DNA from 2 places in the Streptomyces sp. NPDC052721 genome. Region 1 is predicted to be linked to the other one. Evidence: riboswitches for the same ligand, from Rfam matches in the RefSeq annotation. Region 1 holds a riboswitch; the other holds the start of a gene.
What was found. Region 1 has a riboswitch for cyclic di-AMP ahead of AB0L21_RS18755 (C40 family peptidase). Riboswitches for the same ligand answer to the same signal wherever they lie in the genome.
Positions count from the first base shown of each region.

Region 2: it holds a riboswitch for cyclic di-AMP, as region 1 does, so the genes downstream of both, AB0L21_RS33230 (M23 family metallopeptidase) here and AB0L21_RS18755 (C40 family peptidase) in region 1, are expected to answer to the same signal.

Region 1 is NZ_JBFATL010000018.1:7,014-10,581, forward strand. It holds gene AB0L21_RS18745 (ATP-dependent Clp protease proteolytic subunit) at 1-631, shown strand, start outside; gene AB0L21_RS18750 (hypothetical protein) at 639-944, shown strand; cyclic di-AMP (ydaO/yuaA leader) riboswitch at 1,285-1,515, shown strand; gene AB0L21_RS18755 (C40 family peptidase) at 1,519-1,992, shown strand; partial or broken gene AB0L21_RS18760 (LysE family translocator) at 2,000-2,113, opposite strand; gene AB0L21_RS18765 (ATP-binding protein) at 2,792-3,247, opposite strand; gene AB0L21_RS18770 (helix-turn-helix transcriptional regulator) at 3,461-3,568, shown strand, end outside.
Region 2 is NZ_JBFATL010000047.1:66,081-69,648, forward strand. It holds gene AB0L21_RS33215 (dihydrofolate reductase family protein) at 1-188, shown strand, start outside; tRNA gene AB0L21_RS33220 (tRNA-Met) at 349-422, opposite strand; gene AB0L21_RS33225 (PP2C family protein-serine/threonine phosphatase) at 547-1,728, shown strand; cyclic di-AMP (ydaO/yuaA leader) riboswitch at 1,970-2,135, shown strand; gene AB0L21_RS33230 (M23 family metallopeptidase) at 2,147-3,184, shown strand; gene AB0L21_RS33235 (aldo/keto reductase) at 3,278-3,568, shown strand, end outside.

The DNA.
Region 1 (3,568 bases):
CCGACCGTCCGCCCGCCATGTCCTGCCCGAGTTCACCGAGCGCACCGGGAGCGCCGTACGCACCCTCGATCCGTACGCGAAGCTCTTCGAGGACCGGATCGTCTTCCTCGGCACGCCGGTCGACAACGCGGCCGCGAACGACGTCACGGCGCAGCTGATGTACCTGGAGCACACGGCGCCGGACCGGGACATCACGCTGTACGTCAACTCGCCGGGCGGCTCGTTCGACGCCATGGCGGCGATCTACGACACGATGCAGTACGTCAGTTGTGACGTGGTGACGTACTGCCTGGGCCAGGCCGGCGCCTCGGCCGCGGTGCTGCTCGCGGCCGGCGCTCCGGGCAAGAGGTTCACGCTGCCCGGCGCCCGCATGGTGATCGAGCAGCCCGCACTGCCCGAGCCGGTGCGCGGACAGCCCAGTGACCTGCTCATCCAGGCGGACGAGTTGACCCGGATCCGCTCGACGCTCGCGGAGATGCTCGCGCGGCACACAGGGCGCACGGCCGGGCAGGTCCACGAGGATCTGGAGCGCGACCTGATCCTCGACGCCGCCGGGGCGGTCGCCTACGGTCTGGTGGACGGCATCGTGCCGAGCCGCCGGGACACGCCCGGCGCACCGGACGCGAGGTGAGCCGCTCATGCTGCCGGACCTCCCGCCCCTGCCCGCGCTGACCCGCGCGGAGGGCGAGTTGATCGACCGTTACCTGGAGGCGGTCGACCTGCTGGGCCGCATCAACCCGGCCCGGCCCGGGGACACCTACCGCGGGCTGCGCGCGGCCCAGGCCCTGGTGCGCAAGGCGGCAGAGCTGCGCGACGCGCTCGCGCTGATGCACCAGCGGGGCGAGACGGAGCTGCACGGGGACACGCTGGCACGGGCGTTGCGGGTGCTGGACGGTGAGCGCCGGGCCGCTCGCGTCACGCTCCCGCCGGACGGCGTCGGCTGAGGCGGACGCTCCTTGCGGTCCGGGGGCCCGCGCGTCGACACGCGCCGTCCGGAAGGGACTTGAAACGGTCCGAACGACGTACCGCCGACCGGTGTACATCCAGATCGTTTCGCGGGCCTGCCGAGTTGCGCGGCACGCGACCACACGAGCCGCCTGAAGACGCTTCGCCCCAGGTCGGGGGCTACGTCCGGGATCTGACGGACGCTCGAACAGAGCAGTGTCCACCCGAACGGGTGAGTGGTGAGTAACGCCACAAATCCCCGATTCCGTTGGGATTTTCGGACAGTCGTGAGCCAAGATCCCTGTCTGACGACAAGCCCCCGCCACCGCGGCGGGGCGATCCGGGCGGACGCCGAGTCCTGCCGCCGCCCGGATGACCGGTCGACGGAGTGGATCGGCAGGAGTGGAGGACCCAAGCAAGGCGGGTCGCCGGAACTGATGTTCGTCTGTACGACACGGACGGGCGTCGGCTCCGGGCAACCCTTGGGGTGAAGCCGCGGCAACGCGGCCGGGCTACTTCGCCAGCCCGAATCCGACAGGTCATCCTTCACAGGCGGCTGACGAAGGGTTGCGCATGACTGCGCTCAATCGTGTCCCGTCGCTGATGGCCCGGGCCGGCACGGCCTCGGCTCTGACCCTTGCCGCCGTGGGCGGCTCGATCGCGGTGCCCGGCCTCGCCACCGACGCCTCCGCCGCGACCATGGCGACGAAAGCACTCAAGGTCGCGGCCTCGAAGAAGGGCGCCCCCTACGCGTGGGGAGCCACCGGGCCGCGCAGGTTCGACTGCTCGGGGCTGACGCTCTACTCCTACAAGAAGGCCGGCAAGAAGCTGCCGCGCACCGCCGCCCAGCAGTACAACAAGACGCACCACATCTCCGCCAGGAGCCGCAAGGCGGGCGACCTGGTGTTCTTCCACTCGGGTTCTTACGTCTACCACGTCGGCATCTACGCCGGTCACGGCAAGATCTGGCACGCCCCGAAGACCGGGGACGTGGTGAAGCTCGAGAAGATCTGGACGAGGAGCGTCTGGTACGGCCGGGTCAGCTGACCCGCCGTCAGGCAAGGAGCGACTCCAGCAGCAGGGCCGCTCCCAGCGCCGTCAGCGCCACCCCCGGTGCCGCCTGCAGCCCACGGGCGGCCCGGGGCCGGCGCAGCCACCTGCCGGAGCGGACGGGTGGTCCCGGCCGCGGCATTCTCCGGCGCCTGGACGGTCCCGGCGTGGCCACCGGCCGAACTGGAGCGGGCCCGGCACGAACTGGCCTGGCTGACCGGGCTCACCGGGGGCGCACAGCGGCTCGGCGCCTTCCCGGCCGCCGGGGTGCGTCTGCTGCCGCCGCCGGGGTTACGCGGTGGCGGCGCCGGGGTTACCGCGGTGGCGGCGCCTGCGAGGGTGATTTGACACTCACTCATGCCTGTCACTCGGCCACAGCCATCCTGGTGCCGACGCCGGTACCGTCTGGAGCCGGTCGCGGTGGAGGAGCTGGTCCCGGTGATCGCCTCGGGACACGCGCGTCCCAGCCCCTCGTCGCGGCTGCCGCCGCCGCGCGCTGGTCAGTGCCGGTTGGGGGTGGCCGTCGTACCGGAGATGGTGGCGCGGACCGCGACCACGCCCGTCGCGGTGCGGCCTCTGGAGGGCAGGCGGCTGCGCCGTACGATCCCGGTGGCGTACCGCGCGGAGGAGAGGGCCGCTGCGGTGGACGCCTTCCGGGCGCTGCTGCGGGAAGCGTTCGGGCGGGCGCATCTGACTGGGGGCGCCGGCGGGCCGGGCGTGGCCGAGCCGTGGGCCACGCGTGTCCGCCGTGCGCCGCTTGCCCGGTCCAGGAACGCCTCGGCCCCGTCCGGGAGGGCTACGGCTCCTGCTGGCCCGCCGGTACCGGGGCCGCCGGGATCGTCCAGGGGAGTTCGATCGAGACCGTCTTGCCGCCCTCTCGCGTGGGGCGGATGCGGAGTCTGCCGCCGCACTCCGCGGTGAGCCAGCGGATGATGACCATGCCGCGGCCGTTGTCCTGCTGGACGGCGGCGGGCAGTCTCTTCGGGAAGCGGGGGTGGCTGTCCGTGACACCGATGCGCAGATGTTCGTCATGGTGCAGCGCGATGTCGACCGTGAAGGTGGGTGACTGGCCGAAGGTGTGCTGTACGGCGTTCGTGGCGAGTTCGGAGACGATGAGGCGCACGGTGTCGGCGACGTCGGTGTCGGACGGCAGGCCCCACTCCGCCAGCGTGCCCACGACGTAGGAGCGGGCCGCGGAGACCGAGGCTGGATCGCTCGGCAGAGTGACGGATGCTTCCAGGTGGTCTGCCATGGCGACGTCGTCCCTTTCCCACGGGGCCGTGGTCCGACAAGTGGCGGAGGGTTCGAGTACGGTCCCGGACTGGTGCTTGTTCGCCAGACTGCCACCAACGGGCCGGTCACGGGGAGCGATCCACCAAGATATGCATATATCTGTCGCTCGAAGCGGTGAACTCTGCGACGCGAGACCGTATGTGGGCGGCCCGGAAGGAGTAAGGAGGAGCCCATGCAGAACGGTCCGGCGGTGCGCCGCCGCAAACTGGGCGCCGAACTGCGCATGCTGCGTACCGGTGCGGGGCTCACGAGCGGTGAGGCCGCCCGGCTGGTCGGCTGG
Region 2 (3,568 bases), on a different contig from region 1:
GGCCGGCGCCCTGTGCCGAGCTGATCCTGCGGGCGGGGGTGCGGAGGGTGGTCACCGCGTGGCGTGAGCCGGACACGTTTGTGGCGGGGGCCGACGGACGTGGCGTTCTGGTCGCGGGGGGTGCGCAGGTGGTGGTGCTTCCTGAGCTGGAGGAGCTCGCCAAGGCGCCGAACGTTCACCTGCTGTGAGCGCCTGCCCGTCCGCCATGGGCCGCATGGTGGGCGGGCGCGGGCGCGGGCGCGTTGGGGCTGGTCGCGCGGTTCCCCGCGCCCCTGGCGGGGCACCGCGGTGGGCCGGGAAAACACTCAGGGCCCGGAATCCTTGGGATTCCGGGCCCTGAGCCTTCAGTAGCGGGGACAGGATTTGAACCTGCGACCTCTGGGTTATGAGCCCAGCGAGCTACCGAGCTGCTCCACCCCGCGTCGTTGTGACTCCAGTGTACGCCATGCGCGGGACCGCTCGCACACCCCTTTCGGCCCACACCGGTCGCCGCCCGCCCCGGGGGCCGGAAACCTGGAGGTACGTCGGACAAGTGGGAGACACGCGGTGCGCCCTGGAAAGGTGGAGGAGAGCCCGTACGCCAGGGCGGGCGGCAGGCTCCCCGGCGACCCCGTGCCCGACCCGGGCCTCGGGGACGAGCGGGCGCCGGTGCGCGCCCGCCGCCGTCCGAGCCCCCGTGCCCTGGCCCGCGCCCTGCCGGCCCTCCTCGTCGTCTGCGGTGTCCTGTACGGCCTGCTCGCCCCGGACGACTTCACCGCCGTCCCGTTCTTCACAGCGGCCCCACTGGTCGCCGCGCCCTTGTCGGCGCTGCGCACCACCGTCCTGACCGGCCTCGCCTCCCTCGCCGCCGCCTACGCCGTGCACACCGACGCGGGGGTCCATCCGGCCGTGGGCACCCTCACCGACGTCGTCACCGTGGCCACGGTCGCCCTGCTGGCCGTCGCCATCAACCGGGTGGTCCGCCGGGGCGACCGGCGGCTCGCCTCCGCCCGGGAGATCGCCGAGGCCGCCCAGCGGGCCGTCCTGCCGGAGCCGGACGAGCGGATCGGCGGCTACGAGATCGCCGCCTGGTACGAGGCGGCACGGCAGGACGCGTTCATCGGCGGCGACCTGTACGCGGTGCAGGACAGCCCGTACGGTGTCCGGCTGGTCGTCGGGGACGTGCGCGGCAAGGGCATGGGCGCGGTCGCCGCGGTGGCCGTGGTGATCGGGGCGTTCCGGGAGGCGGCCGAGCAGGAGGCCACGCTGGAGGCGGTCGCCGAACGGCTGGAGCGGGCGCTGGCCCGCGAGGGCACCCGGCGCGACGGGATCGACGCCTTCGAGGGGTTCACCACCGCGGTCCTCGCCGAACTCCCGCACGACGACGGCGTCGTACGGATCGTCAACCGCGGCCATCCGCCACCGCTGCTGCTGCACGCCGACGGCACCCTGCGCACCCTGGTCCCCGCCGAACCCGCGCTGCCGCTCGGCATGGGCGACCTCGGGCTGTGGCCGGACCGGGCCACCGAGACCGCCTTCCCGAGCGGCGCGACCCTGCTGCTCCACACCGACGGCCTGTCCGAGGCCCGGGACGCCCACGGCCGGTTCTACGACCCCGAACGGCGGCTCGCCGGGCGCACCTTCGCCGGCCCGGCCGCGCTGGTCGGCCGGCTCGCCGAGGAAGTGCGCCGGCACTCCGGGGGCGGCATGACCGACGACATGGCGCTGCTCGCCGTACGACGGCCCTGAACGTCACCGAAGGTGACCGGGCGAGCGCCGTACGCATAACATCTGAGTCACCATCAAAACCGAAGGTGGCTGCTGAACGGGATCGATGCTCGGTCAACTCGCCCGTTTTGGCGGGGTAGTGGCCGATAAATCGCCGGTAAAGACGGGAATGATCAAGCCGAACGGCTTGGAAAGTGACTGGCAGGTCTATTAACGTTCGATAACGCAGCGCGGTCGTCACAGCCGTCACAAGAGGCGGCTCCGTGCGCACGCGCCGAATCCCGCGAGGGAGCCGGGGAACCACCACCCTGGGGTGAATCACGCGGATGCCGCAGTGAACTCACGGAGTCCACGACCGGTATACGCGCGTAGGAGACCTTCCTGCTCCGAACCCGTCAGCTAACCCGGTAGGCGAAAGGAAGGAAAGGAGCACGCCCGCGTGGCGTCCAACCGGCCTGTCCCAGAAGCCCCGTTCATTCCGGCACAGCGCGAGCCCGAGACCTTCGGGTACGGCGCCTACCACGCCGAGGAGGGCCCCTGGGAGGAGTGGAACCCCACCGAGGAGTCCGTCGCCCCGGTGCGTGGCCGGCATCGCGTAGCCAAGCAGCGCGGTGGCTTCGCCCGCAGCTCCACCGTCCTGGGCGTCGGCGTCATGGCCGCGGTCGGCGCGGGCGGTATGGCCAGCGCCAACACCGGCAAGCCGCCGGTCCCCATCTCCCTGCCGGACCTGCCCTCGGTCGGCTCCCTCTTCGACGACGACTCCGCCGATCCCCAGCCGGCCGAGGCCGCCACGGCCACACTGAGCGGTGTCGGCGTGGCCACGGCCGCCGGCGAGGACACCGCCGACGCGGGCGAGGCGCTGCGCAACCGGATCATGGCCCAGGCCGAGCAGCAGCAGGGCCAGGCCGAGAGCAGGGCCACCGCCGCCGCGCTCGCCGCCGCCGAGAAGCAGAGCGCCGACGCCGCCGCCCAGGCCGAGAAGGAGGCCGCCGCCAAGGCCGCCGCGGCCAAGGAGAAGGCGGAGGCCGCCGCCGAGAAGAAGGCCGAGGAGGAGCGGCTGGCCCGGCTGGCCAAGCAGTACACGCTGCCCACCTCCTCGTACACGATCACCTCGACCTTCGGCCAGGCCGGTGCGATGTGGTCCTCCGGCTACCACACCGGTCTCGACTTCGCCGCCCCCACCGGCACCCTGATCAAGGCCGTGCACAGCGGCACGATCACCGAGGCGGGCTGGGCCGGCTCCTACGGCTACCGCACGATCCTCACCCTGGACGACGGCACCGAGCTGTGGTTCTGCCACCAGTCCTCGATCAGCGTCTCCGTCGGCCAGAAGGTCGGCACCGGCGAGGTGATCGGCCGCGTCGGCGCGACCGGCAACGTCACCGGCCCGCACCTCCACCTGGAGGTCCACCCCGGCGGCCAGGCCACCGGCATCGACCCGATGGCGTGGCTGCGCGACAAGGGCCTCACCCCCTGACGGTCCTCCGTGCGGGAATCTTTGCGGGAACTTGGCGGGAACGCCGCCCCGGCGGTGGGATGCGATCACCCACCGCCGGTGTTGACATGACGTATGACGTCACTTCGTAAACTCGGCTCTTCCGACCTTGAGGTCTTCCCGCTCTCCCTCGGGGGCAACGTCTTCGGCTGGACCGCCGACGAGCAGACCTCCTTCGCCGTCCTCGACGCCTACACCGCCGCGGGCGGCAACTTCATCGACACCGCCGACTCCTACTCCGCCTGGATCGAGGGCAACCAGGGCGGCGAGTCGGAGACGATCATCGGCAAGTGGGTCAAGGCCCGCGGCAACCGCTCCGACGTCGTCATCGCCACCAAGGTCAGCCAGCACCCGCAGTACCAGGGG